2 regions of the Embleya sp. NBC_00896 genome follow, and region 1 is predicted to be linked to the other one. Evidence: riboswitches for the same ligand, from Rfam matches in the RefSeq annotation. Region 1 holds a riboswitch; the other holds the start of a gene.

The links. A riboswitch is a leader RNA that binds a small molecule or an ion and turns the genes downstream of it on or off. The one in region 1 is predicted to bind cyclic di-AMP.
Region 2: another riboswitch for cyclic di-AMP. It lies ahead of OG928_RS15420 (transglycosylase family protein); the one in region 1 lies ahead of OG928_RS42995 (NlpC/P60 family protein).

What each region holds. Positions count from the first base shown of each region.
Region 1 is NZ_CP108777.1:2,132,647-2,148,158, forward strand. It holds gene OG928_RS42955 (arylsulfatase) at 1-1,234, opposite strand, end outside; gene OG928_RS42960 (LuxR C-terminal-related transcriptional regulator) at 1,685-4,294, shown strand; gene OG928_RS42965 (XRE family transcriptional regulator) at 4,398-4,982, opposite strand; gene OG928_RS42970 (FMN-binding negative transcriptional regulator) at 5,195-5,851, shown strand; gene OG928_RS42975 (hypothetical protein) at 5,941-6,180, shown strand; gene OG928_RS42980 (PLP-dependent aminotransferase family protein) at 6,404-7,834, opposite strand; gene OG928_RS42985 (DUF885 family protein) at 7,952-9,487, shown strand; gene OG928_RS42990 (hypothetical protein) at 9,581-10,120, opposite strand; cyclic di-AMP (ydaO/yuaA leader) riboswitch at 10,544-10,681, shown strand; gene OG928_RS42995 (NlpC/P60 family protein) at 10,691-11,782, shown strand; gene OG928_RS43000 (glycoside hydrolase family 3 N-terminal domain-containing protein) at 11,880-13,757, opposite strand; gene OG928_RS43005 (AsnC family transcriptional regulator) at 13,889-14,947, shown strand; gene OG928_RS43010 (LPXTG cell wall anchor domain-containing protein) at 15,043-15,512, opposite strand, start outside.
Region 2 is NZ_CP108776.1:3,391,222-3,406,733, reverse strand. It holds gene OG928_RS15430 (NlpC/P60 family protein) at 1-825, shown strand, start outside; gene OG928_RS15425 (PIG-L family deacetylase) at 983-3,028, shown strand; gene OG928_RS15420 (transglycosylase family protein) at 3,133-4,461, opposite strand; cyclic di-AMP (ydaO/yuaA leader) riboswitch at 4,466-4,687, opposite strand; gene galE (UDP-glucose 4-epimerase GalE) at 5,064-6,032, opposite strand; gene OG928_RS15410 (GtrA family protein) at 6,115-6,525, opposite strand; gene OG928_RS15405 (glycosyltransferase family 2 protein) at 6,525-7,529, opposite strand; gene OG928_RS15400 (PIG-L family deacetylase) at 7,727-9,847, opposite strand; gene OG928_RS15395 (YfhO family protein) at 10,109-12,745, shown strand; gene OG928_RS15390 (glycosyltransferase family 2 protein) at 12,848-14,440, opposite strand; gene OG928_RS15385 (YfhO family protein) at 14,437-15,512, opposite strand, start outside.

The DNA of each region.
Region 1 (15,512 bases):
ACTGGTACGGGGTGTCCATGGCGTGCGCCCAGCCGACCGCGTAGTGGTTGTACGCCTCCGGCGTGCCGAACTTGTCGATCCGTGCGGACAGGAACTCGGGCGTCTCGACATCGGCCAAGGCGTTGAAGGCGAGCATCTCGTTGAAGCTGCCGCGCAGGCCGCCCTCGGCGGATGCGCCGTTGTCGCCGACGATCACCATCAGCAACGTGTCGTTGAGGATGCCCAGGTCCTCCATGGCCTCGACGAGCCGACCGATGTGGAAATCGGTGTGCTCCAGGAAACCGGCGTAGACCTCCATCTGCCGGGCGAGTACCGGCCGCAGCTCGGGCTCGATCTCGTCCCAGGCGGGGATCTCCGCGTGCCGCTTGGTCAGTTCGGCATTCGGCGGCACGACGCCGAGTTCCTTTTGCCGGGCGAGGGTCTGCCGGCGGATCGCGTCCCAGCCCTGGTCGAACCGGCCGCGGTAACCGTCGGCCCACTCCTTGGGCACATGGTGCGGCGCGTGGGTGGCGCCGGGCACGAAATAGCAGAAGAACGGCTTGTCGGGTATCAGGGTCTTCTGTTGGCGGATCCAGGCGATGGCCCGGTCGGTCAGGTCCTCGGTGAGGTGGTAGCCCTCCGCCGCGGTCTTCGGCGGATCCACCGGTGTCGTCCCTTCGTACAGTGCCGGGTCGTACTGGTTGGTCTCGCCTCCGATGAAGCCGTAGAAGTGCTCGAATCCGCCGCCACCGCTGGGCCACGCGTCGAAGGGGCCGGCCGGGCTGGTCTGCCACACGGGCACCTCGTGGCACTTGCCGAACTGCGCCGTGGAATAGCCGTTGAGCTTGAGGATCTCGGCGATCGGCGCCTTGGTGTTGGGCCTCATCGAGTTGTAGCCGGGGGCCGAGGTCGCGATCTCGGTGATGCTGCCCATGCCGACGGAGTGGTGGTTGCGTCCGGTGAGCAGTGCTTGGCGGGTCGGTGAGCACAGCGCGGTGGTGTGGAAGCGCGTGAAGCGGAGCCCGCCCATGGCCAGCCGCTCGAACACCGGGGTCCGACAGGGCCCGCCGAAGACACTGGCGGCACCGAAGCCGACGTCGTCGAGCATGATCACCATGACGTTCGGCGCGCCGTCCGGGGGGAGCAGGGGCCGGATCGCCGCGAAGGAGGTGTCGGGGTCCTTCGCGTCGTACGTGATCGGCCCCGTGCGCGGTATATCCGGGATCGGCAGGATCTGGCGCTGGATGTCACCCATGAGCTTTGCCTTCTCTCGCGAATTTCGCCCTGCTCGGGGTCTACGGTCCGGGACACGCCGCGGACACTCGGGTCCGTGGACACCCCACGCCGGCCCTGTGTCCACCCTGGTCGGCAGCTCGGCCCGCCGCCTCACCCCGCGCGGGTGAAGATCGGCTCGATCGCCTGCCCGACCGCCGTCGGCATCGCGCCGACACCGTGCGCGACGGGCGCGGCTCGGGCACGCGCGCGACGCGCGCCCCGGCTCGGTCGCGTGACCTGGAGTGGCGGGCATCACCGAGTGGCGGGCACCACCCGGCTGCGGTTCAGTGGAAGGAGTCGCCCGATCACAGTCCCCTCGTGACCGTCGGTGACCTGGATGTGAACATCGGTGACCCGGATGCACGACCTTGCCGCGCCCGTCGCTCCCGGAGCCTCGCCACACCGAGGCCCGGCGCGTTCCGGTGATCCGATGCTCGCGGTCAGGTTCTCCGTCCCGGCGGCGCCGAGGATCCTGGTCCATCGGCCCGCGTTGCTGAGGCGACTGACAGCCGGGATCGAAAGGCCGCTCACCCTGGTCAGCGGCGCGGCCGGTGCGGGTAAGACCGTCCTCGCCGCCCACTGGGCCGCCTCGGGGGAGGCGCCGCGCGCGACGGTATGGCTGACCGCCGAACGCCCCGACGCGCCCGGCGTGTTCTGGGCGTACCTGCTGGAGGCGTTCCGTCGGCACGGTGTCGAGCTGCCGGTCGCGGTGGGCAGCCCCGCGCGCACCGAAGGGGTGGACCGGTCGTTCCTGGTGCGCCTGGCCGCGGCGCTGGCCGACCTTCCGGAACCCGTCGTCCTGATCCTCGACGAGTTCGACACGGTCTCCTCGCGTGAGATCACCGACAACCTGCACTTCGTCCTCGCGCATGCCGATGGCGGCCTACGCCTTGTGCTCACGGGGCGGGTCGAACCGCTGCTGCCCCTGCATCGCTACCGGGCGGCGGGTGACATCGCCGAGATCCGCAACGCGGACCTGCGGTTCACCGTCGCGGAGGCCGACGAACTGCTGCGCGGTCACACGCTCGACGTCTCACCGGCGGGCGTTCGCCTGCTGGTGAGACGTACCGAGGGCTGGGCCGCCGGGCTGCGCCTGTGCGCGTTGGCCATGCAGCGGGGCGGCGATCCCGAGGCGTTCGTCCGCGAGTTCGCCGCCGACCGTACGACGATCGCCGACTACCTGCTCACCGAGGTGCTCGACGCGCAGCCGCCCACGACGCAGGACCTGCTGTTGCGGGCCGGGATCACCGACCGCGTCCATCCGGATCTGATGGACGCGCTGACCGGCCGCCGGGACGCCGAGTGGACGCTGGCCCGACTCGCCCGTGCCAACGCCTTCCTGGACCGGGTCGACGAATCGGACTGGTACCGGCTGCACCCGCTGTTCGCCGAGGTTCTGCGCGCCCACCTGCGTCACCGGTGCCCGGGCCTGGAGCCGCGACTGCACGCACGAGCCGCCCGGTGGCTCGCCGGCACCGGGCGGCCGACGGACGCGATCGTGCAGGCGACCGCCGCCGCCGACTGGCGGTTCGCGGCCGAGCTGATGGTCGACAACCTGGCGATCGGCCGGCTGTTCACCGGCTTGGAGAGCGAGCGGCTGGCTCATGCGTTCTCGGGACTGCCGCCGGATACGCCGGGTGCGGCCGCGGCGTTGGTCGGGGCGGCCTGCCGGGCGGCCGACCACGACCTCGACGGCTGTGCGGCGGGACTGCGGCGCGCGGACGCCCACCCCACCGGCCGGGCCGGTCCTGCCGCGCGGCTCGGCCGGGCCCTGGTCGGTGTGCTCGCCGGGCGGCTGGCAGGCGACCCGGCGGCCACCGAACACGCCGCGGCGGACGTCGACCGGCTGCTGCGCCGGCTCCCGCCGCCGTTGCGCGAACAGCACCCGGAGATACCGGCTCTGGTGCGGGCCGGACTCGGCGCGGCCGAGTTGGGTGCCGGGCGTCTGGATCGCGCCGAAGCCGAACTCGGCGCCGCCGTCAAGGCGTGCCACGGCCCGGGAACGGAGGACCCGCTGTGCGATGCGCTGGGGTCGCTGGCCCTGGTCGAGCTGCTGCGCGGCCGGCTGCGCGAAGCCGAAGCGCACGCGTACGGCTCGCTCACGGTCGCCGAAGCGTCCGCGATGCCGCCGGACCGTCCCGTCGGCGTCGACCACCTCGTCCTGGCGGGCGTCGCGGCCGAGCGGGACGACCTCGCGGCGGCCCGCACACAACTCGACCTGGCCATCGCGTCCGCCGGACCGTACGCCGAACCCGTTGCGACGGTCGAGGCCGCCGTGATCGGCTCCCGACTGGCGATCGCCGCAGGCGACTGGGAGCAGGCGCTGGCGGTGCTGCGGGCAGCCGGATCGGCGTTTCCGTCCGCGGTACCGATGGCGGATTGGGAAGCGGACGAGCTCGCCATCGCGGAGTCCCGCGCGCACCTGGCCCATGGCGACGCGGACGCGGCGCTGGCCGCCCTGGACGACACGGAGTGCGGCCGGCCCGAGCACGCGGTCGCGCTGGCCCGCGTGCTCCTGGCCGCGGGCCGGCGCGACCGGGCGCTGGAGGTGCTGGCCGACTTGGCGGACGATGTCGACGCGACGGCGACCAGCCGGGCTCAAGCGTGCCTGCTCAGGGCCGAGGCGGCGGCCGAGGCCGGCTCGCCGCGGGAGGCGCACCGCCTGCTGTGCGCCGCCCTCGGACTCGCCCGTACCGAGCGGCTGCGCCGCGTGTTCGTCGAAGCCGGCCCGTGGACGCGTCGGCTCCTCCGCCAGGACCCGGAGCCGGCGCGGGTACACGGCCGGCTGCCCGCTCGTGCCCTCGGCCATCCGCGGGCCGGCGCCCGCACGCGGTCGCCCGCGGCGGTGACGCCGCTGAGCGACCGCGAGAACGAGGTCCTGCGCCAGGTGGCGCAGATGCTGTCGACGCGGGAGATCGCGGCCGAGCTGTACCTGTCCACCAATACGGTCAAGACCCATCTGAAGAGCATCTACCGCAAGCTCTGCGTCACCCGACGCAGCGAGGCGGTCCGCCGGGCCCGGGAGTTGGGCATTCTGTGACTCCGGGACTCCGGGACTCCGGGACTCCGGGGCTCCGGGGCTCCGGGCTCCGACCTGTATCGCGCACTGCCGCTGACCGCGCCCGGCCATGTCTTCGGGGTGGTCAGGTCATGGAGGCGGGCACCGGGGGTAGGTGGACGGTCATGATCAGATGGCAGGGGTCGGTTCCGGCGCCGCGGTAGGTGTGGGCGTTGTCGCCGTCGAAGGTGGCGGTTTCGCCGGCCGCGACGGGGTGTTCCACGCCGTCGACGAGGAGGGTCATCCGCCCCCGGGTCACGCTGACGGTCTCCACGACGCCGGCTTGGTGCGGGTGGCTGGGGTATTCCTCGTCCGGGTGGAGCGTCCAGCGCCAGACCTCCACGGGGGCGGGGCCCGTCGTGGTGAGCATCAGTCGCGCTTCGCCGCCCCGGTCGCCGGTCCACAGCGGGGTCACGTCGGCGGACGCGACCACCCGGACGCGGCTCTCCTGCGGACCCCGCATCAGCGCGGACACCGACAGGCCGAGGGTGTCGGCCAGGCGGACCAGGGTGGCCAGGTTGGGATTGCCCTGGGCCTTCTCCAGGCCCACGAGGGCACCCTTGCTGACCTGGGCCCGGGTGCTGAGCTGCTCCAGGGACAGGCCGGCGCGGACGCGGGCCGCCCGCACGTTGTACGCGACCGTCCGCAGCGCCGCCCCCGTCTCGGTCACCGGATCACCTTCCGTCGCTCCGCCGAGCCCTGATCCCATCGAGAATCAAGAGCTCCGTACGAGATTCAGAATGTACTCCACGGTCATTTCATTGCACCGCGCTGGTCATTTCATTATACCCTGTGGTCGTTCCACTGGCCCTCCTCGCCTTGGCGTGAGAACCCGACTCACCCAGCAGCCCGACAACTCACCAACCCACCAAGGAAATCCACATGTTCGTGCAGCCCTGGGACGCCGCCTTGGACGAGGCCGAATGGCAGACCTGGATCAAGGAGGGCCACGACTTCGGGCAACTCGTCGTCAACGGCCTCCCCGGCCGCCCGCCCGCCGTCGTCCCCACCCACTTCACCGGTCACGGCCCGGACCTGCTGGTCCACCTGGCCCGCCCCAACCCCGTGTGGGCGGCGATCGAGCACGACCCGAATGTCGTACTCAGCGTCATCGGCGACTACGCCTTCATCCCCGGCCCGTGGCGTGCCACGCCGGACATTCCGGCCCACGACGGCGTCCCCACCAGCTACTACGCCGCCGTCCAGTTCACCTGCCACGCCGAGATCATCGACGACCCCCAGGCCAAGGCCGACCTCCTGCGCCGCCAACTCGCCCATTTCCAGCCGGACGGCGACCACGCCCCCGTCGAGGTCGACCAACCCCCGTACGGGCGGCTGCTGTCCGGCATCCGGGGCCTGCACCTCGAAGTCACCGAGGTCCTGGCGAAGTTCAAGTACGACGACCACAAGCCGGCCGAGCACCGCGCCGCCGTGGCGGACAGACTCACCGCACGCGCCCGGGACCTGGACATCCCCACCGCCCGCAGGCAGCAGCAGCGCCTGGACCGCATCGGCCCCTGGAAGCCCACACCCCGATAGCCCGCCCCCGATTTCTCCCCGTCACGCCCTCGATCCGCCGTACTTCGACCGCACCTGGCCTCCGAAGTCTGGACAGTGGCCTGCGGCCGGTGGACCAGGCCGAGGGCGACGTCGAGCCGGCGCTGCCCAAGTCGCTGGTGCCGCACTGGATCCGCGTGGTCGCGCGCTTCAACCCGATCGACTGGGCCCTGGTGTCCGCGCGTTCGGCGATGCGCGACTCCCCGGACTGGAGCCTGGTGCTGAGCCGCGGCGCGGCGCTGACGGCACTGGCGGTCTTCGCGGTGTGGTTGTCGATGCGCACCTTCGGGGTGTATCGAAAGTCCGTGTAGCCGGGCCCGGCGCCCAAGGAACGAGAAGCAGGAAGGCGGATGGGCCCAGGCACGGCGAACTCGGCCCATCCGCCGCGTCCGGGCGGGGCCCGGCTCCGTACGGGACCGCTCACGGCGCTCATGACGCTCACGTCGAGATCCGGGCACAGGCCAATGCGACCGGCTCGTGTCGCGCACACTCGCGACGTACATCGCCGACCCGGCGCGGGTTCCGTCGAACCCGTCAATTCCCTGCCGATTCCACCCAGGCCGCCGCCAAGCGGTCCGCGATTCGCCGCAGCACCTCGTCGTCGAAGGCGAACGGGACGCGGAGAAAGTGGTCGTGCGCTCCGGTCGCGTCCATGGCGGCACCGGGGACCACCTCCACACCGTGGCGCAGGGCCACCTGGGCGTAGACGCGAGCGTCGGTGTCCGGTGGGAGTTCGACCCACAGCACCGACCCGCCGGCGGGCGGATGGGGGCGCCAGTCGGGCAACCGCTCGGCGAGCAGTCGCTCGAACGTGGTGAGCCGGTGTCGCATGAGGGCACGGCGCTCGACGCTCAGCGCCGGCAGCCCTGGCAGGAGCCGGGCGGCCAGCGCCTGGTCCAGGAGCGGCGTGCTCAGATCCGATCCGGCCTTGAGCCGGGCGAGCGGTTCGATGGTGGCCCGCGGCGCGCGAACCCACCCGATCCGCAGGCCGCTCCACACCGCCTTGGACAAAGACCCCACCGTGAGTACCCGCCCGCCCGACGCGTGCGCCGCGATCGGCGCGGGCACCTCTCCGGGGGCCGTCGCCGCCGCGTGCGCGCTGTCTTCCATGACGGTGACGCCGTACTCGCCCGCCAGCGCGGCCACCCGGCGTCGCCGGCTCTCGGACATCAACGAACCGGTGGGGTTGTGATAGGTCGGCATGACGAACAGCAGCGCGGGCCGATGTTCGACGAAGGCCCGGGCGAGCAGGTCGACGCGTACCCCCTCGTCGTCGAGTCCGACCGCGACCAGTCGCGCGCCGGCCGCCCGGAAGGCGTCGATACAGCCCGGCCAACTCGGAGACTCGATCACGACGGCCGCTCCCCGGCGAACGAACAGCCGGGTGGCGAGAGCGATCGCCTGGGTCGCGCCGGTGGTGACCAGGACCTGATCCGGTTCGGTCGGCAGACCGTGGTCGGTGTGATGCGCGGCGATCGCCGCCCGTAGCGCGGGCAGACCGGCCGGGTGATAGCCGGCGTCGCGGAGCAGGTCGGGAAGGTCCTCGCGGACCAGATCGAGCAGGGCGCTCGCCAAATCGGGGCCGCCACCGTCGACCGCGTGCCCCAGCGAGATCACGTCGCCCGGTCCGGAGACCATGCGTTGCAGCAGCGCCGTCGCCTGACCGCCCCGTACCCGCCCGTCCCCGGCGGCGTCCGGCAGGTCGGGACGGCGCGCGACGCTCGTCCCGCTGCCCCGTCGACTCTCCGCCAGTGCGGCGGCCCGCAACGCGTCGTATGCGGAGACCACCGTGGCCCTGCTCACCGCGAGTGCCTTGGCGAGCCGTCGCTCGGCCGGAAGCCGCGTTCCGGCGGGCAAGGCGCCGTCCGCGATCAGCCGCGTGGTCGCGGTCGCCAGCCTGCGGTAGAGCGCCCCTTCGCCGGAGGTCCAGTCGCCGAGCAACCCGACGAGGTCGTCGACCTCCATCGGCTGCGTCGGGTGTGAAATCCGGTCCACCTCCGGCCCTATTGGCCCGTGTCGAAGAGGGGCGTTGCCCGCAGGCTGGTCGTCGTCAGCACAGCGCCACAGTAACTGGAGCAACACATGGGTACGGCTCGACCTCTGGATGACCGGCTCGCCGCCATATGCGACGCGTCCGTGTTCGCCGCCCGCGAGAGCGCCGGCCGGCACGAGTACGACGGCACGATCCAGGATTTGTCCCCCGCCGGCGTGGACCGGGCACTCGCCGCGCTCGGCGGACCGCCCGGAACCCCGAGCTACCCGGACCCGCACGACGAGGCACTCGCGAGCGCGGCGGAGCGGGCACTGCGCGTGCGCCTGGGCGAACTGGAGTTGCACCGCAGCAATCCCGTGTGGCACATCGACAATCTCGACCTGTCCGGCTACGACCGCGAATACGCGCCGGCGCCGGAACGCGCGGCCGCGCGACGGGCACACCTCGCGCGCTGGCCGGAGGGCGTGGACGCGGCGATCGAGGCACTCGATCGCGTGCCGGCTCCACTGGCCGCCGCCACCCTCCCGCTCGCGCGTGGGTTGGCGTCCTTCGTCGGGCCCGATTCGAGTCCCGTACACGACGCCGCGCGCCACGCGGTCGGGCGCTTTGTTCGGCACCTGGAGCGGGCCGTCGTCGACGGTCCACCCTTGGGTGCCCTGGGCAGCCGCAACCTGGCCCGACTCCTCGGTTCGGCCGAGGCGCTGGACATCGATCTGGATCTGATGACCACCCGCGTCGACGCCGAGCGCGACCGACTGCGCCGGCTCCGCGACCAGGCCTGCCGGCGGCTGGATCCGCGTGCCGAGATCGCGGACACGATCCGCTCCCTACAGGAGGATCACCCCGACACGGACGGCGTCATCACCGAGTTCCGGGCGCTGGTCGAGGAGGCCGTCAAGTGGGTCGCCGAACACGACCTGGCTCCGGACCACGACGTGCTCGTCGAGGTGTTGCCGATGCCCGAGGCGCAGCGCAGGGCCCTTGCGGGCGCCACCTGGGCCGCCGCGAACGAGGCCGACGCGCCCGGCCGATTCCACGTCTCGCTTCCGCTCGACGCGTGGTCGGCAACCGAGCGTGACCAATGGCTGCGGACCGGTTTCAGCCGGAACCTGATGGCCAACATGGTCGTGCACGAGGTCGCCCCGGGACACCTCAGCCACGGCCGGGCCATGCGCCGGGCCACCAGCGAGGTGCGGCGGACCGTGCTCTCGGAGGTCTTCATCGAGGGCTGGGCCCACTACTGCGAGGAGATGGCCCTGGAGGAGGGCTTTCGCATCGACCCCGCGTTCGCCGTCGCCGTCGCGCAGGACGCCTTGCGCCGGGTCACCCGCTTCGCGTGCGCGATCGGGCTGCACACCGGCGAGATGACCATCAACGACGCCGCCCGCAGGTTCACCGAGGACGTCGCGCTGGCCGGCCCGGCCGCTCTGCACGAGGCCCAGCGCGGCCTCTTCGATCCGACCTACGGCCGCTACACCTGGGGCAAGTTCGCCGTCGTGGACCTGCGGGAGCAGGCCCGCCGGCAGTGGGGGCCGGCGTTCTCGCTGCCGCGCTTCCACGCCGCGCTGCTGAACCTGGGCGCGCCCCCGCTCGGGCTTCTGGGCATCGCCCTCGAACGCGGATGATCACGTTTCTTGCGGCCACCTTGGTGTCGACCGCCGTCCCCGGGCCGAACCTGTGGCCGAGCCGTGGGATCGGGCCCGGACGGAAGCGACCGGCTACCGCGGTTCCCACCAGGTGGGGGAGATGTCGAGGGACCAGATGTCGCCCACCTGTTGCTCGTCCGGGTCGTCAAGGTCGTGGTCGCCGTCTCCGTAGGGGTCGGGGTCCGTGATGACGAAGATGCGGGTGCCCGAGTCCGATACGCGGTAGCGGTTCATGTCGATCGTCTCGTCCTCGAGTTCGACCGTGTGCCCCAGGGCCAGGACGGCGTTGCGCAGTTCCTCGAATCGGGCCCGGGGCGCGAAGGTCCCGTACCTTCGGGAGAGGGCGGGTGGCACCGTGTCGGGGGAGCGGTCGTGCATCAGCCGGTGGACCTTCACGCCGAATCCGAAACAGGACATGCGCCCTCGGGAGTCCGGCAGGAAGTTGACCGTCACGAGTCCGTACTCCCGCCTCAGGGAGCCGCCCCCGGGGACATCGAGGTAGCCCGGTCCCACCGCCTTCTCCCAGTCCTCGGGGCCGAAGTCGGTTCCCGCCCCGGCTCCGAGCACGTCGGAGCGGGTGGCGACGTGAGCGTAGAAGTCCAGATCGGACACCCGTTGATTCCCTTGGGTCGAGCTGTGTGAGCGCGGCGGATACAGCGGGAGCGAGACCACTTCCCGGCAGTGTGACACCCAGGGACGGCGAGCTTTGCAACCTCGTTCGCCGCTCGTAATCCGCAGCCGGTTTATTTCTCACGTTCAGTGAAGTCTGTGGAGTTGGGCTGCCGGCGGGTCCTCGCGACCAATCGTTGCCAAAACGGCTCAAGATCGACTTTAGGGAATCCGGGTGCTTTTCCCGTGATACGCGGAAAAGTAAACGATGATATTGGTAAAGGTTTGGTAATGCAGAAGTCCGTGGTGATGGTCGTGACACGCCTGTGACTATTGTTTCGCGACAGGTGATCGGTTCGAGGTTGACCACCCCGGTCGACACGATCGCCTCCGCCGAATTCGGGGACGAGTTTCGGTGACGGTGGGTAACCGCTGTCGTCGGGACGCGAAGCCGGAACCGGGGACCCTCGCAGTCCCTGGGGTGAATCGGTGCTTCGGCACCGTAGGGCGCCTTCTTCCGCCCGAACCCGTCAGCTAACCCGGTAGGCGGCCGAGGAAGGAGACCCGCCGCCAGTGGCGTCCCAACGTCGACCCGGGCAGCACCGCAAGCCCAAGCCGCGCACCGCCGTCCGTACCGCAGCGACCGTTGTCACGGCCGCCGCGACGATGACCGGCGTGATGACCTTCGCCGGCACCGCGAGCGCGGATCCCGCGCAGTCGTTCCAGCAGACGAAGGAACGCGTCAACCAGCTGCACAGTGACGTGATCAAGGCCACCGAGGCCGCCAACGGCGTCGAGGAGCAGATCGAGAAGCAGCAGGGCAACGCGAACCAGACGCAGGCCCGGATCACCGAGGAACAGGCCGTACTGAACGCCCTGCGCGACCAGATCGGTGTCCTCGCGGCCAACCAGTACCGCAGCGGCGGCCTGCCGCCGTCGCTCTCGCTCGCGCTCAGCGGCGACCCCGAGGGCTTCCTCCAGAAGTCGCAGATGATGTCCCAGCTCGACGGCCGGCAGGCCGCCAAGCTGAAGCAGATCGCGGCGCAGGCCCGAGTCCTCCAGCAGGACCGCACCGAGGCATCCTCGCAGCTCGCCGAGCTGGAGAAGCTGCGGACCGAGCTGAACAAGAACAAGACCGACATCCAGACCAAGCTCGCCGAGGCCCAGCGGCTGCTGAACACGCTGGACAAGAAGCAGCAGGACGACATCCTCAACTCGGACAAGCACGCGAGCGGCCCCGGTTCGCGCGACGACACCGACCGCAGCTCGCGGGCCAAGCCGGACACGCCGCCGCCGGCGAACGATGTCCCCGTGTCCGGCCGGGCCGCGGCCGCGGTCGCGTTCGCGAAGGCCCAGATCGGCAAGCCGTACGTGCCCCGGGGTGTGGGCCCCGACTCCTACGACTGCTCGGGGCTGACCATGGCTTCGTGGAAGGCCGCCAACGTCAAGCTGACCCGCACCACCTTGACCCAGGTCAACGACGGTCCGCGGATCTCCAAGGGCGCGCTCAAGCCGGGCGACCTGGTGTTCTACTACCCCGACAACTCGCACGTGGGCATCTTCATCGGCAACGGTCAGATCGTGCACGCCCCGCGGCCGGGCAAGAACGTGACCATCGCGCCGGTCGACTCGATGCCGTTCTACGCGGCCGTTCGACCCGGTTAAGCCCATCGGTCGCGCGTAGAGCGCCAAGTCGAGGCCGGGTCCTTCGGCGCGCTGTCGTCCTTCCGGTCTTCGTTCATGGGGTTCGTTCGCTGAGGCTTCAGGGGCCGCTGTCGCCCGGAGTCCGGTGTTCGGTGCTCGGCCCGCCGCCCCGCCGCCCCGCTGTGGCGTCCGCGCCTTCCGGCAGGTGCTTCGGGCCGATCGGTGGCGGGCCGGGGTGGCCGCATCGGAACAGCGGGTCGCGGGTGTCGAAGGGGACGTCCTCGCGTGACTGTTCGACCGCGCGCATGGAGGACGGCAGGTCGAACGGGAGGCGTCCGGTGGCCGGGGTGCGGTTGAAGACGGCGTCGAGGACGACGTCGTCTTCGGCACCGAAGTCGGCGAGCAGCAGCAGCGCGGAGTCGGCGAGCCCGGTGAGTACGGCGGGCCGGTCCAGAGCGACACAGACCGCCAGGGGAACGGTGGCGGCGAGCTCGCGCAGTCGTTCGAGTTCGGCGGGAGGGAATTCCAGGGAGCCCGCGTGGAAGTAGCGTTCGAGTAGGCCCTCGCGTTGCTCGTACGGGGCGTCGAGGCGGACCACCGCGACGTCGGCGTCCTCCGGGCGTTGCACGGGCGCGCCGTAGCGCGCGGCCACGCGCGGGTCGATGTTCTCGACATAGAGGGCGCAGTCCGGGCCGAACCCGACCGGGGTCCCCGACAGCGGGACGAGTGAACGCTGTTGGACGCGGCGGGCGAGCGCGCGGGTCTCCGGGCGGCCGACCAGTTCCTCGGCGGCCTCCGGGTCGACGTACGGGTTGTCGAAGAGGCCCAGACGGAACTTGTCGCGCAGGATCCGGCGGACCGAGGCGTCGATCCGCGCCTCGGTGGCGGCGCCGGAGCGCACCGCCTCGATGATCAGCTCGGGACGGGTCTCACCGCCGAACTGGTCGACGTCGGCGTCCAGGAGCATGCGTACCTGCTCGGCGAGCGGGAGGTGCTCGACGCCCCAGTTGCGCGCGGGCAGCGAGCCGCGGCCGGGGATGTTCATGCCGGCCAGCAGGTTGAAGTCGGTGCACACGACGCCGTCGAAGCGGTATCGGCCGCGCAGCAGCCCGGCGATCACATCGCGGTTGAAGCACGCGCCGACCTCGGCGAGGCCGGTGCCGACCGGGATGCCGTACCCCGGCATGACCTGGGCGACTCCGGCCTCCAGCGCGGCCGCGAACGGGCGCAGGTGGTATTCGAGGTTGCCGCCCGGATATGCCTGGAACCGGCCGTACGCGAAGTGCGGGTCCTCGCCGCCGGCCACCGGGCCGCCGCCGGGGAAGTGCTTGACCATGCAGGCGACGCTCTCGGCGCCGAGCGTCTCGCCCTGCATACCGCGGATATAGGCGGCGAGCATGCGGGAGGCCGACTCCGCGTCCTCGCCGAACGTTCCGCCGACTCGCGCCCAGCGCGGCTCGGTCGCCAGGTCGGCCATCGGGTGCACGGCGACCCGGATGCCCACGGCACACAGTTCGCGCGCGGTCGCCGCCGCGAACTCGCGGACCAGCTCCGGGTCGCCGGTGGCGGCCAGACCGATCGGCTCGGGCCCGCGACTGAACCCGCCGCCGGTGTGCGCGGCCGCCGGGTTGTCGCCGAACCCGTGGCGGGGGTCGGACGACAGCGTGACCGGGATCCCCAGGCGGGTGGCGGCGGCCAGGTCCTGGAGGTGGTTGTTCCAGCGGGCCATGGTCGCCACCTCCGGGGCGGTCATCACCAGGAAGTGGGTGATGCCGAGCTCGGTGATCGCGTCGGATCCGGCCGGGAAGGCGTCCGGCCGCGGGGCGTTGACGCGCCCGTGGCACATCAGCGCCGCCTTCTCGGCCAACGTCATGCGGGCCAGGAGGTCGGCGACCCGCTGCTCGGTCGGCAGGCCCGGGTTCTCGTACGGCTCCATGGTGCCGTTGTGGTTCAGGTCACGGAACATCGTCCCGTCATGGTGGCGCAGCAGTTTCACCGTACGTCCTCGCTGGAGTCGTGGGCCGGAAGGCGGGTGGTCACGTGGGCTCCCCGCGACCCCCGCCAGCCTTGCCGCGGAACGCGGGATGGCATCGTGGATGCCGGAACACCTCCCGAAAGGCCCGGCTCATGCGGGAATCGAAAGCGGCGCACGGTCCGGACGCGCTGGACGAACTCGACCTCGCGCTCGTGCACGCCCTCCAACTCGCCCCGCGCGCGACGTGGTCCGGGCTCGGGCCGGTACTCGGCGTCGACCCCGCGACGCTCGCGCGCCGTTGGCGCCGCCTCGAAGCGACCGGCGCCGCCTGGATCACCTGCCATCCGGGCGGCCCCGGCACGCTCGGCGCCACGAGCGTCGCGCTGGTGGAGGTGCAGGTCGCACCGGGCCGGATCCCGGAGGTCGCCACCGCGCTGGCCCGGCACACGCACGCCGTCAACATCGAGTACCTCACCGGAAACCGCGACCTGCTGATCACCGCCATCGCGGCCGACGCCGACGCCCTGGCCCAATACCTCCAGGTCCGCCTGCCCGCCGTGCCCGGCATCACCGGCATCCGCGTCCAGCTGCCGATCCGGCTCTACAAGGACTCGGGTTCGTGGCGGCTGCGAGCCCTCGACCGGCGAGAACGCGAGCAACTGGCCACCGCGCCGCTCCCGCCCGCGTCGGCCGCCCGCGGACTCGACGACGACGACCGCGCGCTGCTGCTCGAACTCGGCCCCGACGGCAGGCTCGGCACGGCGGAACTCGCCCGCCGCCTGGGCACCACCGGCGTCACCGTGGCCCGCCGACTGTCCCGCCTCGTGGCCTCCGGCCAGGCCAGATTCCGCTGTGAGGTGGCCCGCTCGCTCACCGGCTGGCCGGTCTGCATGACCTGGTGGCTCCGCGTCCCCGCCGCCGAACTGGACGAGACCGCCGCCCGGTTGACGGCCTTGGGCGACGTGCGCATGTGCTGCGCCGTCACCGGCACCGCCAACCTCGTGGTCGTCGTGTGGCTGCGCCGCGCGAGCGACGCCCCCGCCCTCGAAGTGGACTGGTCGCGCCGCTTCCCCCGCCTCGGAGTCCTCGACAGCGCGATGACCATCCAGGTCGTCAAGCGCATGGGCCGCGTCGTCGGCCCCGACGGCCACGGCACCGGCTTCGTGCCCCTGGACATCTGGTCCGACCCACTGGCGGGGATCGACTCGTAGGAAGGGCGTATTCCGCAACGGAGTTGCGGTGTGTCGTCGACGTGGCCGGGGCCCGGACCGCGTGGTGCGATCCGGGCCCCGGGGCGTGAAACTTGTCAGGCCGTGTGGCTGCCGCCGCGCCTGCGGCGCAACAGGTAGCCGCCGCCGACCAGGGCTGCCGCGGCGGTGAGCAGCCCGCCGAGCGCGACCGCGCCGGTCTGGGCAAGGGATCCGCCGCCGCCCGTGCTCGCGGGTGCCGTCGCCGTCGCCGCGACCGACGCGGTCGCACTCGCCGACGCCGACACGGAGGCCGACGGGGTCAGGGAGCCGGACGGTGAGGTGGCCGGGGTGCTCGGGACGGGGGGCTTCGTGGTCGCCGTGGGAGGCTTGGTGGAGGCCGAAGCTGTCGTCGTCGGGGTGCTGGTGGGCGGCTTGGTGGTCGGGGGCGTGCTCGTCGGCGGGGTGGCGGGGCAGGCGTGGGACAGGTTGAACCACGCGACCCTGCCGCCCTTGACCTCAGCGACCGCGGACGTGAGCTTGGCTCCGGCGGCCGAGGCGACGTAGGCGTGCTTGCCGGTCGGGGGAC
Region 2 (15,512 bases), on a different replicon from region 1:
CCGTGGGACCCCGACGACGCGATCCCGGCGGCGGCGCGCTACGACTGCTCGCTCGCCAAGTACGTGGCCAAGGTCCCCGGGGACCGCACGAACAACATGCTCGCGGCCTACAACGCCGGTGCCTACCGGGTCATGCAGTACAACGGGATCCCGCCGTACAAGGAGACCCAGAACTACGTCAAGGCGATCCGCTCCCTGGAGCAGAGCTTCGGCGTGGTCAAGGCCCCGCTGCAGCCGATGGCGCTCGCGGCCGGCGCGGTCAACTGGGCGCAGACCAAGCTGGGCACGCCCTACCTGTGGGGCGGTGAGGGGTCGGCGGCCGACGGCGGGCGGTTCGACTGCTCGGGGCTGACCCAGGCCGCCTACGAGACCGTGGGCATCAAGCTGCCCCGGGTGGCCAACGACCAGTGGAACGCGGGGCGGCACCCCTCGCGCGACCAACTCCTCCCGGGCGACCTGGTGTTCTTCGCCACAGACCTGCGCGACCCGCGCAGCATCCACCACGTCGGGATGTACGTCGGCAACGGCCAGATGATCCACGCGCCGTACACCGGGACGGTCATCAAGTTCGGCCCGATAGACAAGCCGGACTACATCGGCGCGACCCGGGTGACCCCGGAGGGCGCGCAGTCGCTGCCGGACCGCAGCCCGGGCTCGGCGAACAACGACTCGGGCGCGGGCAGCCCGCTCGCCGAGCCGGACAAGGCCGCCGCCGCCAAGTCCCCGGCCGCCAAGTCCGCCGTCCCCGGCACCGCGCCGCAGCCGCGGCTGCCCGCGGGCACCAAGCCCCGTGGGGCCGGCTCGGGTTCCGTGCGTCGGGGCTGACGCTCCACCGGAGTCGGCGACCCGGCGGGGTCGAGGATCCGTCGCGGCGACGCTCGGGCCCGGGCGGCGCCGCGACGGCGGTCACGACCCGCCCAGGGCGACCGGCGATGATGAAGTGGTCCGTCTGTGACCGCGCTTCGGAAGGATCGCCCCCGACATGCCCATGATCCCCGGGACCGGCAGATTCGTCGCCGTGGTCGGCGTCCTGGCCGTCGCGATCACGGTCACGGTGGTGAAACTCACCGGACCCTTCGGCTCGCCGCCGTACCACTCGCCCACCCGAGCGACCGGGATCGAGGCGCTCGCGCCGCGCCCGGAGGCGTCCGGCGCGGTCATGCAGATCGTCGCCCACCAGGACGACGACCTGTACTTCATGAACCCTGACGTCGACCAGGCCGTGCGGGTGGGCACCGACCTCGTCACGGTCTTCCTCACCGCGGGCGAGGCCGACGGGCGCAACGGACCCGGTGGGCGCCCCGATCCGGAGGCGTACGCCGCCGCACGCAACAACGGTTCGCGGGCCGCCTACGCGTTCATGGCGCTCGGGGATCGCGCCGCGGCGTGGGAGCGGCACAGCGTCCGACTGCGCGACGGCGCGCACGCCGAGCTCGACACCCTCGTCGGCGCCCCCAACGTCAAGCTGGTGTTCCTCAACACCCGCAAGGAGGAGGGCATCGGCGCCGACGGGCGGCTGCGGACGCTGTGGAACGGGAAGGAACGCGAACTCGACACGCTGGCACCGCGGGACGAGCCCGCCGGGGGGCCGTACACGTACACCCGCGACGGCCTGATCGACTCGCTCGCGGACCTGATGCGGGCCCAGGCGCCGACCGTCGTCCGCACGCTCGACCCCGACCCCGATCGGCAGACGCACGACAAGGCGCACCCGGCGCACGCGGACAACGGCGGCGTCTCGGACCACCAGGACCACACCGCCGCCGCGCAGTTCGCGTGGGAGGCACTGCGGCGCTACGACGCAGACGCACCGGCGCGGCCGGCGGTGGCCGTCGCCTACCGCGGCTACTACAACGAGCGTTGGCCGCACAACCTCGCGCCCGGGGCCCGCGAGCGCAAGGACGCGATCATCCGCGTGTACGGCTGGACGGACCGGGTCCACCACTGCCCCGGCACGGTCGGTTGCGGCGACCTCAAGGTGCGGGACACCGCGCCCCGCACCAACTGGCCGCAGAGCACGACGTATCGCTTCCCGGACGCCGGTCCGCGGCCGGTGCTGGGGGCCGACGGCCGGTTGTCGGCCTGGTCGGTGCTCGGCGGTCGGATCGCGCGCTGGGACCAGGAGGCCGTGGGCGCCCCGGCGTGGTCCGCGGTCCCACGCTCGATGCCGGGACCCGGCGACGGCGAACTCGCGCCCGGAGTGGGCCTGGTGCGGTCGGCGGACGGCCGCACCCGGGTGTTCGCGCTGCGGATCGGGGAAGCGGGGCGCGGCGACCGGCAGCGGTTCGACGTGGTGACGGCGACCGAGCGCGCGCCGGGCGGCGACCTGGGCCCGTGGACGAGCCTGGGCAACCCGGCGGGCGACGTGCGCGAACGCGGGCTCGGCACGCCGGTGGTGCGGGCCGACGGGGCGGGCGGGCTGCACCTGTTCGCCCGCGACCGGGACAAGGGGATCAGCACGCGGTACCTGCCCGCGGGGAGCGACGCCTGGACCCCGTGGCGGGATCTGGGCGGCGCCGAGATCGTCGAGGGTCCGGTCGCGGTGACCCGCCCCGACGGTCGGGTCGCCGTCTTCGGGACCTCCCGTGAGGGCATTCGGTACTGGGAGCAGGCCGGCGATCGCATGGGCGCGCCGCGCACGATCGCGGCCGACCGCCCGACCGGGCCCCCGGCGCCGGTGGTACGGGCGGACGGCCGGATGGAGGTCGCGTACCGCCGCGCCGGCACGTCGGAGATCGCGAGCGTGGTCGAGGGCGACGCGGGGACGTGGCGGCCGGCGGCCGGCGAAGGCCCGGCGGGCAATGGCTACGAGCCGCTGTCCCGGGTGCCGGGGCCGGCCGGTGATCCGCTCACCCTGACCCGGGACACCGACGGCCGGCCGGTCGCGGTCGGCGGGACCGGGGCGCCGTTCGTCCTGGACACGCGCCCGGCGGCGGCCGGACCGACCGGTGCACTCGACGGCGCGGGGCACGCGGTGGCCTGCTGGCTGGGGCCGGACGGCTCGTTGCGCACGGCCCGGCTGTCCTGAGCGATCGGCCGCGTCGGGCACGCGAACGGCGGGCGCCCCCCGAAGGGGACGCCCGCCGTGTGTCGCGAAGCAAGGGCGGCTCGGCCGCCGATGGATCGGACGGATCAGACGTTGACGCCGTGGCTGCGCAGCCACGTCATCGGGTTGACCGCGGAACCGTAGTTCGGCGTGGTCCGGACCTCGAAGTGCAGGTGCGGGCCGGTCACGTTGCCGGTCGCGCCGGACAGCGCGATCTTCTGGCCGGTCTGGACCTTCATCCCGGCCTTGACCGAGATCGAGGACAGGTGCGCGTACTGCGTGTACTTGCCGTCCGCGTGGCGGATGACGACCTCGTTGCCGTACGCCCCGCCCCAACCGGCCGAGACGACGGTGCCCGAGGTGACCGCGCGGACCGTGGTGCCGGTCGAGACCGCGAAGTCCTGGCCGGTGTGGCTGCCGCTGGACCAGCGCGAGCCGCCCGTGCCGTAGCTCGCGCTGAGCGAGCCGCCGGAGACGGGGGCCACGTAGGAGCCCGACGCCTTTTCGGTGGTCGTCGACGCGGAGGGCTTGGACTCGGCCTTCTTCGGCGTCTCCGCCTTGGTGGTCGAGGTCTTCGGCGCCGTCTTGGGCGTCTCCGCCTTCGGTGCCTCGGGCTTCTTCACCTCGATCTTCGGCGCGGCGGCCTCGGTCTTGGTGGTGGTCGCGGCCGAGCCGGACACCGACAGCTTCTGACCCGGGAAGATCAGGTCGGGGTTGCCGCCGACGACGCTCTTGTTGGCCTCGTACAGCTTCGGCCAACCGCCGGGCACGTGTGCGGCATCCGCGATCTTGAAGAGCGTGTCACCGGCCACCACGACGTAGGACGTGGTCGCGGCGGAGTCGGCCTTGGGGGCCGTCTCGGTCTTCGGCGCGGTGTCGGCCTTGGGGGCCTCGGTCTTGACCTCGACCTTGGGGGCGGCGACCGTCTTCGGCGCCGTCTTGGGGGTCTCCGCCTTCGGAGTGGCCGTGGTGGCCTTGGGGGCCGTCTTCGGCGCGGTCTTGCCGGCCGACGTGTCCACGTCCGGGGCGGCGGCACCGCGAGTGAGGCCCGCCTTGATCGAGCACACCGGCCAGGCGCCGGGGCCCTGGCTCTTGAGCACCTTCTCGGCTATCGCGATCTGCTGGTCCTTGGTGGCCAGGTCGGCGCGAGGGGCGAACTGCTTGCCACCGAACTCGCTCCAGGTGCTCTGCGTGAACTGCAGACCGCCGTAGAAGCCGTTGCCCGTGTTGATCTTCCAGTTGTTCGTGCTCTCGCACTGGGCGACCTTGTCCCACGTGCTCACGGGGGCGGCGTGAGCCGAACCCGCGCCGATGATCGGCATGGCGACGCCGACGCCGGCGACACCCGCCGCGGCGATCAGACGCGTGGTCCTGCTGTGACTGCGGCGGCGATGACGCCCGGTTCCGGACAGCATTGCTGGATCCTCTCCCACGCCTACGAGGTGAGCTGTCGGATTCGGGCCGGAGATCGATAGCCCGGCCACATCCCGAAGGACGTGGCTTCACCCCAAGCCGTTCGCGGCGCCCGATCGCTTCGATCGAGGCCGTTCGCGGCGGTTCACCTGTGGTTCCCCCGCTCCTGTCGTGTGGTGCTCGTCAGCCTCCCGAACGGCCGGCGACAGGATTCGGCGTACCGGCGATCGGGGTCCGTGTGGGATACGGACGATGGGAACGCTAAGCAGGCCTCACCGAAGATCACAAGTCTGTGTCTGATAGACGTCGATTGTCCGAATTGGGGTTGAGCGCAAAGTAGATGGTCCCTTACGGAAAGGACCGTAGTTGGCGTTCCGTGGCGGAAGGTCCCGGATCGAGTGACAAAGGTCCTTGGTCGTTCGACGTGGAGATCGTCCGGGAACGATCACCTACATCCCGTTCGTCACATGCGCATCGCGCGTAGCGTCGTGGAGGCGTCCGCCATGCCCTTCGGGACGCGGTTTCGCACACGGGATCCGAGTGATTCGCGCCACAACGCCGGCGGGTTTGCCGCCGGCGCCGCGACGTGCCTCCAGGGGGCCGCTCAGTGGCTCCGCGCCTGCCATCCGGCCCAGGCGCTCTCGACCATGTCCGAGGTGTCGAGGCGGGCCTTCCAGGCCAGTTCGGCGGCGATCCGATCCGCGCTCGCCACGACCCGGGCCGGGTCGCCCGCCCGCCGCGCCTGGACCACCGGAGCCACGTCCCGCAGACCGGTCACCTCCTGGATGAGGTCGACCATCTCGCGCACGGACGTACCCTCGCCGCGTCCCACGTTGAGGACGAGCCCGGCCTCCGGATCGGTCGCGAGTCGGCGCGCGGCGGCCACGTGCGCCTCGGCCAGGTCGACGACATGGATGAAGTCGCGGACGCAGGTCCCGTCGGGGGTGTCGTAGTCGTCGCCGAAGATCACCGGTGCCCGATCCGCCGTCAGTTTCTCGAACACCATGGGCACGAGGTTGAACACGCCCTCGTCCGCGAGCTCCGGCGCGCCCGCGCCCGCGACGTTGAAGTAGCGCAGAGAGGCGTACGAGATGCCGTGCGCGCGCGCCGTGGCCCTGATCAGCCACTCTCCGACGAGCTTGCTTTCGCCATACGGATTGATCGGCGCACAGCGCGTTTCCTCGTCGACGAGGTGCACGTCCGGCATGCCGTAGACGGCCGCGCTGGAGGAGAAGAGGAAGCGCGTGACACCTGCGTCCACCGTGGCCGCCAGGAGCGTACGCAGCCCCTCGACGTTCTCCTCGTAGTAGTGGAGCGGTCGGTCGACCGACTCGGGCACCCGCTTCTTGCCGGCGATGTGCACGACGCCGTCCACGGCGTGGGTGCGGAACGTCTCGTCGAGCAGAGCCCGGTCCAGCACCGAGCCGACCACGAGCGGCACGCCGTTCGGCACGCGCTCGCGCGCTCCGGTGGAGAGGTCGTCGATCACCACGACGTTCTCGCCGGTCGCGAGCAATGCCCGCACGACATGAGTCCCGATGTATCCGGCGCCGCCGGTGACAAGCCAGTTCATGGGATCAGCGTAGCCACAAGCGGTGCTCGGCTCGGTGGACGAACGGGTGCGATGCGGAACCTGTCGGTCATCCGTTACGGGATCAGGACACCGGGGTCGAATCGGCGCGGCCCAGCGTGGGCTCCGGCTCGGTACCCGGGATCATCACCTTGCGCGACACCAGGAAGGTCACCGGGATGGCCGCGGCCGCGGCCACGAGCGGCGCGATCCGCTCGTCCATGGACGCCCACGAGACGAGCATGAAGACGCCGACCGTGGTGATCACGAAATTGGTCACGTTGGTCAGCGGGAACAGCAGGAACTTCTTCCACGTGGGCTTCACCCGATAGGTGAAGTACGTGTTCATGAAGAACGAGCCGATCATGCTCAGGACGAAGGCCGAGACGTGCGCCAGCAGGTACGGGATGATCTCCCGCAGCCCGAGGTAGATGAGGTAGTAGGTGCCGGTGTTCACGACACCCACCAGCGCGAACCGGAAAGCCTGACGCAGCATCAGCGACCCGCCCCCCGCGGGAACATGTCGGCCGAGGTCTCCCGGATCGACACCGCCGCGGCGGTCTGCGGGACCGGGACGCGGTGATCCTCGGTGCTCTCGCGGACCAGGTAGTGCGGCCGGTTCTTGGTCTCGTAGTAGATACGGCCGATGTACTCGCCGATCAACCCCAGCATCGTCATCTGCAGACCGCCGAGTCCGGTCACCGCCGCGATGATCGTGATGTAACCGGGGGTCTGGACGCCTTGGACGATCGCCATGCCGACCAGGATCATCGTGTAGACGAGCGACAGCGCCGAGAGCATCAGGCCGAAGTAGATGGCCACGCGCAGGGGTCGGTTGTTGAACGAGATCAGACCGTCGAGGGCGTAGTTGAGGAGCTTGCCGAAGCTCCACTTGGTCTGCCCGAGCTCACGCGTGACGTTCTTGTACTCGAACAGGACCGAGTCGTACCCGATCCACGAGTAGAGACCCTTCGAGAAGCGGTTGTACTCGCGCATCGACAGCAACGCGTCCAGCGCCTTGCGCGACAGCAGTCGGAAGTCGCCGACGCCGTCCACGAGTTCGACGTCGACCCACCTGTTGACGAGCTTGTAGTACGAGCTGCTCAGGAAGCTGCGGAAGCGCTTGTCACCCTCGCGGCTGCGCCGCGCGATCACCTGGTCGTGGCCCTTGAGGTGCAGGTCCAGCATGCGCGGGATCAGCTCCGGCGGGTGCTGGAGGTCCGCGTCCATGATCACGACCGCGTCGCCGGTGGCCTGTTCGAGGCCCGCGAGCATGGCCGCTTCCTTGCCGAAGTTGCGGCTGAACGACACGAACTTGGCGGCCGGGTCCTTCGCGGCCAACTCGCGCAGGATGCGAAGGGTGCCGTCGGAGCTGCCGTCGTCGACGTAGCAGATCTCGACGTCGGCACCGATGTCCTTCAGTTCCTCGCGGATCGTCTCGTGGAATGTGGAGAGGACGGCTTCTTCGTTGAAGCACGGCACCACGAGAGACAAGAGCATCGACTTCACCGGTTTCTCGTCTGAAGACACAGGCCGCGCCCTGGTCGCAACCATATGGTCGGGGAGCCCACCCACCCCCGGGATGATCCCGGGAGGAGGCGACGACGTTCGAGATGTCATCTCGCCCGAGCGTCGATCATTGTTGCACGTCCCGGCTCCATCCTGGGCCCTCGGAGTGGGACGGAAAAACCCGTGCGTCAACCGATCGGAGCCTGCGTCCAGGCGCCGAATCCGGCTCCCGCGCGCGGCTGTTCCTGTCGGGTGGACGACATTCTCCCGTCCGGACCGAGCGTCGTGATCAACGCTCGGCCGGCGGCGTCGACGGTCACGGCCGGCAGGTGCACGGACTGCCCGCCGAGGTCGGTCCACTCGGGCGCGGTGGTCGGGGTGGAGGGCAGTCGCGCGACGCTGACCCCCAGCTTGTCGTTGCGGTGGGCCAACAGGAAGCCGTCACTGCCCTGCATTCGCACGGCGGCCGGCGCGCCCGTGCCGCCGTGCCCGCCCAGATCGAGCGGATCGGCCTTGCCCCACGATGCTCCGGGGGCGGTCTGTCGATACAACAGGATACGCGCCGTGTCGGCCTGTCGGGTGAGCAGCGCGACGCGGCCGTCGGGCTCGACGTACGCGGTCGGCGGCCCGCCCGGGGCGGGGTGGGGCATCGAGGAGTCCAGGGTCATCGGATCGCCGGTGCGCTTCTGGGTCCAGCGGGCGATGCCGGTCCGGGTCGAGGCGTAGACCTCGACCCGACCGTCCTTGAGGGTCACCGCGGACACGCCGTCCTGGATCTCGACACCACCCAGAGCGCGCCACGGCTGCCAGGAGCCGTCGGCGTTCTGCACGCGCTCGCTGAGCCCGCGGACCCGGTTGCGGGCGAAGAGGCGCAGCCGGCCGGCACCGTCCGCGACCACCGTGGGCAGCCCGGTCTCCCGAGCGGCGATCGGGTCGCCTTCGTCGGGTGCGCCGAGCGAGGTCCACGAGCCGAACGAGCCGCCGGCGCCCTGCACGCTCGTGACGATCTCGCGCCGCTGGGCCTGCGGGTCGGCCGCCAGGCCCATCCGCAGCGCGAACAACTGGAGCCGGCCGTCCTTGTGCCGCAGCACCTCCAGGCGCGGCGCGATCATGCCGCTCGCGAGCCCGGTGCCCTTCTGCCACACGCCGTCCGCGCCGGCCGTCCAGACCGTTGCCCGGCCGTCCAGCACCGCGAACGAGTAGTGCGTCCCGTTGGGCCCGACCTGGGTCCAGTTGGACGTCCCCGGGTAGCGCGGGTAGGTGCTCTCGGCCCAGTTGTAGACGGCGACCTGCGAACCCACCTTGCGGTCGCCGCAACCGGCCGCGTCGCCGCAGTCCCACCCGTCCACCCAGCCGTAGGTCTCCAGGACGCGCTTCTTGCGGCCGAAGCTCTCGGCACCCAGGTTGTGCGGCCAGTGCGCGTTGCAATACGCGCGGTAGGACTCGACCACGGTGGGCGGGCCGCTCGTGCCGGCCGCCTCCTCGTGCCGGCGCAGCGCCTCGAGGGCGAACAGGGCCGCCGTGGTGTGGTCCTGGTGGTCGTCCGGGGTGAGCACGTTGTCGGGGCCCTGCCGACTCGTCTCCGGGTCGGGGTCCAGCGTCCGCAGCAGCGTCGGTTGGAAGTGGTCCATCAGGTCGGTGAGCGTCTGGAGCAGCGACTCGCGCGTGTACGAGGAGGCGGTGGTCACCGGGCCGCCCTTGGGGGGGAGCGTGCCCAGGCGGGGCAGGATGTTCTCCCAGAGCCCGCGCAGGCTGGTCCGGTTGAACGCGGTGATCATCCCCGCCTCGTGCATGCCCAGGAAGATCAGGTGCACGTTGGGTGCGCCCACCAGGGTGTTCAGCTCGGCCACCGCGCCTCGCGTGTCGAGCCGCTCGCGCTTCCACCGCGCCTTGCGGTCGCCCAGCGCCATCTGCGCGTAGGCGCCGCGCGCCCCGTTCTGTCGGGCCCCGGTGAAGCCGGGCCGGTCCGGCGAGCCCTTGGTGCGCCGCGGGTCGTCACGGCCGAAGTTGCGCCCGTCGGACTCGCCCGCGGTGAGCACCACGGTCACGCTGCGTGCTTCCGGCCCGAGCGTGGCCAGCAGGTCCGGGTTCATGAAGTAGAGGTCGTCGTCGGCGTGTGCGATGACGTGCATGACCGAGGCCGAGGTGGTCGTGGGGGCGGGCTTCTTGCTCGCGATGTTCTCCCGCGAGCGGTTGCGCCGGGGTGCCTCGCGCTCGTTCAGTCGCCACCAGGCCAGCGGTCCCGCCGCGGCGGCGGCGCCACCGGCGGTGAGGAGCATCCCCCGTCGAGTCGGTGACGGCATCGGCATGGGTGGGCACCCTTCTTCTTTCCGGGACTCGTGTGGTCACACGCGTGAACAACCCCACCGGTTGCGTGCGGATACCGGCTTCGAGCGAGCTGCCGCATCCGAGCACGAGCCACGCGGACCGAAACCATCCATGCGAGGGGGCTCTACAGTATGACCTTGGGGAAGGTGGGCTCCGGCACGGGGCAAGAGCCCCGCCCCGGACCGAGGGTCACCGAGAGTCTCCGCCGATACGCGGACATGTCTGAAAAGGGAACAGAGGTCTTGGCGCACACCGCAGAAGTCGATCAGGCCGGCACGGCCCCCGGGAACGAAGGGGATGTCGTCGACGCCGGTTCGGGCGCCGGCGGTCGATTCCTCGGGCCTCGGACGCGCCGGATCGTGTACGCCGCGCGAGGCCCGCTGCTCGCGGCGTTCCTCGCCTTCGCGTCCTACTGCGCAGCCTGCGCCGTGCGCGGGACCTCCCCGTTCGGGTCCCGTTCCCGCGCGATCAACGACCTCGCCAACCAGTTCGTGCCGTTCCACGCGCACTTCTGGGACCTCGTGCACGGCCGCACGTCCGGTGACCTCTTCTTCAACTGGGACAGTGCCTACGGCACGGGCTACCTGCCGGACTTCTACACCTATCTCATGAACCCGTTCTCGTGGTTCGTGGCCCTCTTCCCCCGCGACCAGATCGATCTCGCGGTCTTCCTGATCACGCCGCTCAGTATGGCGCTCGGTGCCGCGTTGATGACCCGCTACCTCGGGATGATCTCGCAGGGGCCGTGGTGGCAGCGCGCGGTGCTCGGTGCGGGCTTCGGGATGTGCGCGTGGGCGCTGGACGACGCGTCGCCGGACCCGATGTGGATGTGGGGTCTCGCGTCGTTCCCGCTGATGTGCATCGCGGTGGAGTGGTGTCTTCAGGGCCGCAGGTGGGTCTGGGCGACGCTGTTCGTGGCCTTCTCGTGGGGCGGCAACTTCTACACCGCGATCATGGCCACGATCGGCGCGGGCGTGCTCTTCACCGTCCGGACGATGGCCGAGGACGTCACCTGGCGACACCGCGCGGACCGCGCGGTCCGCGCGATCTCCGCGGTGGGCGTCGGGGTGATGGTGACCCTGCCGCTGCTGGTGCCGTCGTACCTGGCGAGCAAGGACGCGCAGCCCGCACCGATGTCGCTCTTCAAGGCGATTCCGGGCGACGTGTACCTGACCCAGATGCTGCCGGCCACCCGTCCGCTGATCACGGCGCCCAAGTTCTTCGTGGGCACGTTCGCGCTCCTGCTCGTGCTGACCATGCCGTTCAACAAGGCACTGGCCAAACGTGTGCGGGCGAGCTGGAGCATCGGCCTGGTCCTGGTCGGCGCGTCCTACGTCTGGGAGCCCACGCAGAAGCTCTGGCACGGCATGGACATCCCCAACGGCAGCCCGTACCGCGCGATGTTCGTGCTCAGCGGCCTGATCGTGATCGCCGCGTGGCTGTCGCTGTCGCATCGGCCCGGCCTGTTCGCGGTGCTCGGCGCGGCAGCGGTGATCGTCGCGGTCGCGCTGTACGCGAACGGCGTCCGGGACGTGCAGATGGAGTACACGTGGTGGGCGCTGCTGATCGGCGGGCTTGTCGCGCTGGTCGTGCTGATCGCCCCGCGACTCCTGGAGGGCCGCCTCGGCGTGGGCGCGACCCGGGCGCTCGGCGCCGGGCTCGCCGTGCTGCTGGCCGGCGGCTTCGCGGCCGAGGCCACCGTGTCGGCGGTCGCCGTGGACGACTACCGCAACCGCTTCGACTTCTTCAGTCCCAAGCCGGAGTGGGGGCCGACCTACGACGCGAAGTACGCGGCGACCCGGGAGGCCGACGGCTGGCCCGCCTATCGCACCGACACCGGCCCGCACGCGTTCGTCAACAACGACGCGATGCTGATGGACGGCCAGAGCGCCCAGTACTACAGCAGCTACGTGACCACCCGGACGGCGAACACGCTTCAGCACCTGGGTTATCCGTGGTGGATCAGCGGACGCTTCCTGGCCTCGATGGAGAACCCGGTCACCGACGCGATCTTCTCGATCGGCGCCCGGATCTCGGCGCCGGACAAGGGCTCGACCGCCTTCCGGGTCGACCGCTACACGGCCCCGCCCCTGGTCACCGTCCAGCCGAAGACCGGAACGCTGATCCGAGGCAGCGTGTTCGCGTGGCAGAACGCCGCGCTGGGCACGGACGTGTACGCCATCCCGCAGGTGCGGGTGTCGGGCCTGGAGACGGCGAAGTCGCACAGCGGCACCGACCCGATCAAGCTCAACCCGGTCAAGGGCAAGACGAACCTGCGCCTGGAAGCACAGTGCGCGCCGGGCTCGACCGCCTACCTGTATGCGCCGTGGCTGTCCGCAGGCGTGTCCGCCCTCGGGACCGAGTCCAAGGTGGCGGGCCGCGCGCCCGGCAACAGCGCCCCGGTGATCGAGCTGGGCCCGGTTCCGGCGACGGGCAAGGTCGAGGTCGACCTCAAGCCCACCGATGCGGGCAGCCTTCCGCGCGAGTCGATCGGCTGCCTGGACAACGCCCGCCTGGACCGGGCGGTGGCCGGGCTCAAGGCCACCGGCGCGCAGTCGGTGTCCGCGGGCGGCCACGACATCAAGGCCAAGCTGCCGAAGGGCAGCACCGGCACCGCGGTGATCGCCACGCCGGCCAACAAGGGCTGGACCTGCGAGCGCGACGGGTCCTCGGTCAAGCCGACCAACCGCTACGGCCTGCTGGCCGTGCCGCTGGGCTCCGGGGCCTCGGAGGTCTCGTGCTCGTACACCCCGCCGGGCCTGAAGAAGGGCACGCTGGCGGGTGGTGCGGGCTTCGTGGCGCTGATCGCGATCCCGCTGATCGGCCGACGGATGCGTCGCCGCGCCGAGACCTCGGCGGCCAACCTGCCGCAGCGCTGAGACACCCGGCGCCGAGACTCCCGGCGCCGAGACACGACGAAGGCGGCGGCCCGTTCGGGGCCGCCGCCTTCGTCGTGTCCGCGCGTCGCGTCCGGGGGCGTCTCAGACCTTCTTGCCCGGGGCCTTGCGCCGCTTGATCCGGGCCGTGGCCACCGCCGCGGCGCCCCGGGGGCCGTCCGCGACGCGCACGCCCAGGGAGTGGCTGGCGGTGCGGTAGGGCTGGACGAGCAGCATCGCGCGGCGCAGGTCCGGCACCAGATGCCGACCCAGGCCGGAGCCGCCGCCGGCGCGCACGCGCACCTCGCGGTACGTACCGTCCGCGAACGAGATCCGGGCCCAGATGTCCCAGGTCGCGAAGACCTCCAGACCGCGCAGCGCGCTGCCTTCGAGGGTGACCTTGCCGTGCAGGAATCCCTCGCGGGCCACCGTCTCCAGCTGCACCGGTCGGCGCCGCTCCGCGCGGTCGTGCCGGTCCCGCAGGATCACGTCGGCACCGATCACCCGAGACCGGGAGAGCAGCCCGTACAGGTCGGCGATCCGCAGCACGAGCGCGAGCCGGGGGCCGCTCATCGTCACCGCGGCCTCGATGTGGATGGGCAGCTGATCGGGCGACTGCGTGGACAGCCCGGTCAGCGGTACCGACGGCTCCTCGTCGTCCCACAGCGGGCGATTGGGGGTGCCGGCGTACGGCGGCGTGAGCCGCGCGGGCTCGGCCGCCAGCTCGGCCAGCCGGGGCAGCGCGGTCGGCTGCCGGCGCAGCGAGATCAGCGACGAGGCCCAGCGCATCGGCGCCTTGGCCGTCTCGGCCCCGCGGTAGCCGAAGGTGTCCAGGTGCGCGCGCGTGGCGTCCCACCACTCCTGCTGGTACTCGGCGTCCTTGGCGTGCAGGTCGCGCAGGTACAGCGCCAGGTCGTGTTCGAGGAACTTGCGTTCGGCGGTGTCCACGAGCCGGGTCTCGCCGGTGGAGCGCATCGTCTCCAGGACGTGCTGGTGGGCCTTGAGCCGGTCCTGCCAGTTCTTGAGCTGGTCGCGGCGCAACGAGATCGACGGCGCGGCCGAGCGGCGCCGGACGTTCCAGGTGTAGACGTGATCCGGGATCACCGCGAAGCGGGTCGCCGCGGCGTACACGTCGGCGGTGAAGACGAAGTCCTCGTAGTGCTCGTTGCCGTCCGGGAACTGGATCTTGTTCGAGGTCAGGAACGAGCGGCGGTAGAGCTTGTTGACCGACAGCGTGTCCCAGAGCATTTCCGGTCGGGTGGCCAGCGAGTACACCCCACGGTTGGTGAACAGCTCGCGCTGCCACGGCACGTCGCGGTTCTCCGGAAGCTCGTGTCGGACGCAGGCGCCGACCGCGAAGTCCGCGTCGGCGTCCTCGGCCGCGGCCAGGAGCTTGTGCACCGCGCCGGGCGGCAGCACGTCGTCACTGTCGAGGTAGAGCACCCACGGGGCACGCGCGAACGCGGTGCCGTCGTTGCGGGGAGCCCCGCAACCGCCGCTGTTCACCGTCCGTCGCACCACCCGCACGCGGTCGCGCGGCCAGCGGCCGAGGACCTGGGGAGTGTCGTCGGTCGAGGCGTCGTCGACGACCACGACCTCGTGCACGACATCGCCCTGGGCCAGCACCGATTCGATGGCAGCGGGCAAATGGACGGCGTCGTTGTACGTGATGACGACGACGCTCACAGCGTCCTTCACAGCCATCTCCCACTCAATCGGGTTCGTCCGGGACGCCGGTGCGGGCGCGGACTCTTGCGTTCCCGCAACCATACGGTGACGGCCACGGCGACGAGGCAAGCCGCCGCGAGGCCTCCTCCGGCGAGTCCGGCGAACAGACCCGGGGGCGTGTACGAGCAGGAGATCCGGGTGCTGCCCGCCTTGAGCGGGACGGCCAGCAGCCCGTACAGGTTGTCCGGCTCGCGCATCGAGCCGCCCTGCTGGGAACACTGCCAACCGTCGGACGCCGCTGTGGAGATCACCGCGGTTCCGGTGCTGCCCTTGGGCAGTACAGCGTTGATCGAGCTTCCATCGACCGTCACCTTGGTCGCGCCGGTCGCGGTCAACGCGGTCACCGCCGACTGCACCTTGCTGCGATCGAGGCAGCCGATCGGCGATCGGGGAATCTCGCCGTCCTCGGCCGGGGTCGCCACCACCTCGACCCGACCGGTTGCCGGCACGGGTCCGAGTGGCAGCACGCCGCCCGCCGAGTACCCGTCGTGCGAGCCGGTGGAGACCCTGGACACGCTGCCCTGGGACGCGGTCAGGGCGGCCTGGGGGCTGTACCAGTAGACCTCGGAGCCCGGCGCGCACGTCGCGGTGAACCGAAGCTCGACGTTTTCCTTCCAGGTGATCTTGTACGGTCCGTCACCGACGACCGCGGCCGCGGTCTGGGCGCCCGCCATCGTCACCGGTGGAACGGCGTACACCTTCGTCCCGAGCAGGGCCTCCTGCCGGGCGAAGACGGTGTCCGGCGCCGCCGCCGGAGCGGTCGGCGGACGAACGGTGACCAGCGGTGGAGTCGCGAATCGGTCGGCCGTGAACCGCGTCTCCGACTTGTTCGTGGCGTTCACCCGGGCGCCGATCGCGAAGATCGCGTCGATGACCGGGTTGTCCTGGCCGAGGATCGTGCGACCGTAGTTGACCCATGGAAAACCGAGCCCGTTGAGGGCGTCGAAGGTCTCCTTGGTGGTGTAGCTGCTGTAGTACTGCGGCCCCTCCCCGCGCGAGAGCAGTGCCTCGTTATAGGTGAAGAACTGCGTGCCGGGATCGG